DNA from 2 places in the Metabacillus sediminis genome. Region 2 is predicted to be linked to the other one. Evidence: a T-box and tRNA genes for the amino acid it is inferred to sense, from the RefSeq annotation. Region 2 holds a T-box; the other holds one or more tRNA genes.
What was found. A T-box is a leader RNA that pairs with one kind of tRNA and senses whether it is charged. The one in region 2 lies ahead of trpS (tryptophan--tRNA ligase), so its partner is inferred to be a tRNA-Trp.
Positions count from the first base shown of each region.

Region 1: it encodes a tRNA-Trp, which carries the amino acid that the T-box ahead of trpS (tryptophan--tRNA ligase) is inferred to sense. The anticodon was not compared.

Region 1 is NZ_CP147407.1:851,524-853,895, forward strand. It holds tRNA gene WCV65_RS04575 (tRNA-Ser) at 1-12, shown strand, start outside; tRNA gene WCV65_RS04580 (tRNA-Glu) at 21-95, shown strand; tRNA gene WCV65_RS04585 (tRNA-Val) at 283-358, shown strand; tRNA gene WCV65_RS04590 (tRNA-Met) at 383-459, shown strand; tRNA gene WCV65_RS04595 (tRNA-Asp) at 463-539, shown strand; tRNA gene WCV65_RS04600 (tRNA-Phe) at 596-671, shown strand; tRNA gene WCV65_RS04605 (tRNA-Thr) at 836-908, shown strand; tRNA gene WCV65_RS04610 (tRNA-Tyr) at 925-1,008, shown strand; tRNA gene WCV65_RS04615 (tRNA-Trp) at 1,014-1,087, shown strand; tRNA gene WCV65_RS04620 (tRNA-His) at 1,106-1,181, shown strand; tRNA gene WCV65_RS04625 (tRNA-Gln) at 1,244-1,318, shown strand; tRNA gene WCV65_RS04630 (tRNA-Gly) at 1,381-1,455, shown strand; tRNA gene WCV65_RS04635 (tRNA-Cys) at 1,462-1,535, shown strand; tRNA gene WCV65_RS04640 (tRNA-Leu) at 1,544-1,624, shown strand; gene WCV65_RS04645 (MEDS domain-containing protein) at 2,023-2,372, shown strand, end outside.
Region 2 is NZ_CP147407.1:1,266,014-1,268,385, reverse strand. It holds gene WCV65_RS06700 (peptide ABC transporter substrate-binding protein) at 1-78, opposite strand, end outside; gene WCV65_RS06695 (DUF3899 domain-containing protein) at 458-811, shown strand; T-box leader at 856-1,072, shown strand; gene trpS (tryptophan--tRNA ligase) at 1,136-2,125, shown strand.

The sequences.
Region 1 (2,372 bases), 410 kb from region 2:
CGCTCTCCGCCATAATATCTGGCCCGTTGGTCAAGCGGTTAAGACACCGCCCTTTCACGGCGGTAACACGGGTTCGAATCCCGTACGGGTCACCAACAATTTTTAATCAGCAGCAAGTTAAAGGTGTTACGATCACCCAACAAAATGAATGTAAGAGGGTTGGGAGGAGCAAGCAATTCTAGGAGTCGAGAGAGCGAACACCGGAGTGCACTTCAGTGCATGAGGATGTGAGCGAACGAAGACGACAACGAAGTGCGCCGCTCATCACAAGCCGAAACTATTGGAGGATTAGCTCAGCTGGGAGAGCATCTGCCTTACAAGCAGAGGGTCGGCGGTTCGATCCCGTCATCCTCCACCATTATAACTTAATTACTTTTATTATCGCGGGGTGGAGCAGTCTGGTAGCTCGTCGGGCTCATAACCCGAAGGTCGCAGGTTCAAATCCTGTCCCCGCAACCAAATGGTCCGGTAGTTCAGTTGGTTAGAATGCCTGCCTGTCACGCAGGAGGTCGCGGGTTCGAGTCCCGTCCGGACCGCCATTTGATTTTTTAATCAATTATAAGTAAAATGTAAGAGGGTTTCAATAAAACTTAATGGCTTGGTAGCTCAGTCGGTAGAGCAATGGACTGAAAATCCATGTGTCGGCGGTTCGATTCCGTCCCAAGCCACCATTTTCTTCAAAGCAATATGCCGGTGTAGCTCAATTGGTAGAGCACGATCGAATAAGCTCCCTGAAATTACTTCAGCGCACAGATCGAGCAGCTTCTTGACTAAACATCCTGAGATCTGGGCGACCTTATCAAGCAGGAACGGTTTTATTTCACAAATATTATATGCCGGTGTAGCTCAATTGGTAGAGCAACTGACTTGTAATCAGTAGGTTGGGGGTTCAAGTCCTCTTGCCGGCACTGTCTTCACTGATGTGGAGGGGTAGCGAAGTGGCTAAACGCGGCGGACTGTAAATCCGCTCCTTAGGGTTCGGCAGTTCGAATCTGCCCCCCTCCACCATTTATAGGGGCATAGTTTAACGGTAGAACAGAGGTCTCCAAAACCTCCGGTGTGGGTTCGATTCCTACTGCCCCTGCCAATATAATTCAATAATGTGGCGGTTGTGGCGAAGTGGTTAACGCATCGGATTGTGGTTCCGACATTCGTGGGTTCGATTCCCATCAGTCGCCCCATATTTTTGTCTTTACATATTGGCTGCTGTATAATGAATATACATAATGAGTACATACATAGATGGGCTATAGCCAAGCGGTAAGGCAACGGACTTTGACTCCGTCATGCGTTGGTTCGAATCCAGCTAGCCCAGCCATTTTTATTTTACAGGAAATATTTGTTTCCTGCTGCATAGAATGATTTACAGAACAAAATGATGCGGAAGTAGTTCAGTGGTAGAACACCACCTTGCCAAGGTGGGGGTCGCGGGTTCGAATCCCGTCTTCCGCTCCATATTCAGGCGGCATAGCCAAGAGGAAAGGCAGAGGACTGCAACTCCTTTACCCCCGGTTCGAATCCGGGTGCCGCCTCCAAATAGTATGCCGGTGTGGCGGAATTGGCAGACGCGCACGACTCAAAATCGTGTTCCTCTGGAGTGCCGGTTCGACCCCGGCCACCGGTATCACAAAAAGACTTCAACGATTACGTTGGAGTCTTTTTTCCTTTTATTTGGATAGGATAAAAGCATTTTGTTGATTTTTAACACCTGTTGATTGGAGCGGAAGGTGTGAGACTCCCTCGGGAGCAGCGGGACAGGTGAGACGCCGCAGGCGCAAAGCGACGAGGAGGCTCAAGCAGCCCGCCCCGCGGAAAGCGAACGCCTGAAGCGGAAATCAACAGCCAAATTTAACAGCGCTTTTATTAAGGTCAGTTTAAATATTATGAATGGACTATTATCCCTATAAATGTAGTTAATATACCCAATCTTCTCTGGGTAAGCTCTTTTATCTTCAAACATGTTAGAATTGTAGCTGAACTAAGAAAAAATGAATATACTTTGCTTTTTAAGGAGCCCTTTGTTTGAATACATCCATTCAGGATATGAAAAAAAAAATAGATGAGTATAAAAGCGGGCATATCTTGTACCTAATAGATGACCCGCAGGCGTATTTGAAGAATGCGGCTGCCTATATCCTGTCGGGAGTTGAGCAGGGAGACCATGTTTTTGTCATTGAGAATGATCGAATGTTTACTTCGCTATATGAGCTGGTTAAAGCTTCTTTAACAAGGACTCAGTTGGACCGGGTTCATTTTGTGAATAATTTTGATTTTTACTATTCCCGAGGGGATTTTCATACGCCGACCATTGTGGCCTATTTTCTGGAGGTTGTGAAACCAATTATTGATGCAGAGCAATCATATCGGACGTG
Region 2 (2,372 bases):
GCCGCCGTAGCAAGCAGTCAAGAACAAACTCAGGACTAAAGTAAGTACTACTAGAAGTGAAAATTTAGAATTTTTCACTTGTTTGACCCCCTTTTATTTTCTGATAATTCTTACAAGGATTATTATACAAGCTTTTAAATATTTGTACATGTGTTTTTTTAAAAAAATTTACACAAATGCAATAATACTAATAATTCAGGCCTATAAAAATAGTTCTTTATACCTAGTTGTTTCGTTTTATATTTCATAGATTTTTTTAAAAGTTGCTAGCTTAACCTTGACAAGCAGGGTGTCTGTAAAAAATAATTAATGTTTATGTAAAGAGAGTGTAAGATTCCCTATGCATAATGGTAAAATATAGGGATATAAATGTGTGTGCTACTTTTCAGATATAATGAACCACACACAAAATATTATGGCTATACTAGTATTATTCATAAGGAAGCGGTGATTTCAGATGAAAAAAAGCGCCTTTATTTTCCTTGGCGGGTTGGCTGTCTCTGTTATTGGATGTTTTCTCTACTATAGAGAACTCACTTTGCTGGGATTTATTAATTCATCATTTATAGTTGGCGGCATACTCCTTTTTATTTCTTTATTCGGAACAGTGGCACAAAGCGGATTCTTCGACGCTGCTACATATGGGATGAGAAGGGCCTTTAAAATCAACGGAAAAGAAATGGATAAAGATGAAGCTCAGAGTATTCGTCCATTTTCTGAGCTCGTATCCTTTTCCGTTTCTCCTCTTCTATTCGCCAGTCTGGCATTGCTGGGTTTAATGCTGATCGGGCTTGGCATATACTATGTATAGTTGCACGAAACGCATTTCTTTTTTATAATATGTATCAGTTAAATGTACCGGCGAAGATAAAGAGTAGTACACGGATCATTCATTTGCAGAGAGCCTGAGGCTGCTGGAAATCAGGCATTGAACTTCGTGGAATGGACTTTTGAGCCGCATGCCGAAATTGAAGTAGGCAATGCCGTATGTCCTGCGTTAAAGGATTTTAAGCGGCTTTTCCGTTGAATCGGAGAGCAATCAGGGTGGCACCACGGTTCATTCGTCCCTTCTTCAGGGATGAGTGGGCCTTTTTTTGTTGGCTTATAATTTAATGGATTAAAGGAGATGTTCCCAGTGAAAACCATTTTTTCAGGTATTCAGCCGAGCGGAGTTGTGACTTTAGGCAACTACATTGGCGCCATGAAGCAGTTTATTGAGCTTCAAAACCATTACAACAGCTATTTCTGTATCGTCGATCAGCATGCCATCACGGTTCATCAGGATAAAGCAAAGTTACGCGAAAGCATCCGCAGCCTAGCAGCCTTATATGTTGCAATCGGACTGGATCCGGAAAAAGCGACCCTGTTTATCCAATCGGAAGTGCCTGCGCACGCTCAAGCAGGATGGATGCTTCAGTGCGTTGCCTATATCGGGGAGCTTGAACGCATGACGCAATTTAAAGATAAGTCCTCAGGCAAGGAAGCAGTGGCGGCAGGATTGCTAACGTATCCTCCTTTAATGGCAGCAGACATCCTTTTATACGGAACCGATCTAGTACCGGTTGGGGAAGATCAAAAGCAGCACATCGAATTAACAAGAGACTTAGCGGAGCGCTTTAACCGAAAATACAATGATATTTTCACTGTGCCTGATGTCAGGATACCAAAAGTTGGAGCCCGCATTATGTCACTTGCTGATCCTCTCAGAAAAATGAGCAAATCCGATCCGAATCAAAAGGCATTTATTACTCTGCTTGATGAGCCTAAGCAGATCGAGAAGAAAATCAAAAGTGCTGTGACTGACTCGGAAGGCATTGTAAAATTTGATAAAGTGAACAAACCAGGTGTTTCCAATCTTCTATCCATCTACTCTATTTTCACAGGATTAACGATTGAAGAACTGGAAGCGAAGTATGAAGGAAAAGGCTATGGAGATTTTAAAGGAGATTTAGCTCAAGTCGTAGTTGATGAAATTGCTCCGATTCAAGAGAGATACTACGAACTGATGGAATCCGATGAACTTGACCGTATTCTTGATGAAGGAGCAGAACGCGCGAATCGCGCAGCGAATAAAATGCTCCGGAAAATGGAAAATGCAATGGGATTAGGAAGAAAACGCCGATAATTGGAAGAAAGCTCAGCTTAGCTGGGCTTTTTTTATACGAGGTGAATTGAGACTTGTTAGAAAGCACTGGTTAAAATTATATTGGTTTTGGCTGATTTCCGCTTCAGATTGCTTGCTTTCCGCGGGGCGGGCGGTGAGCCTCCGCGGCGCAAGCGCCTGTGGGGTCTCACCTGTCGCGCTGCTCCCGCAGGAGTCAAGCATCTTCCGCTTCAATCATCCCAACCAAGATTGTTTAAAGTACCTAATT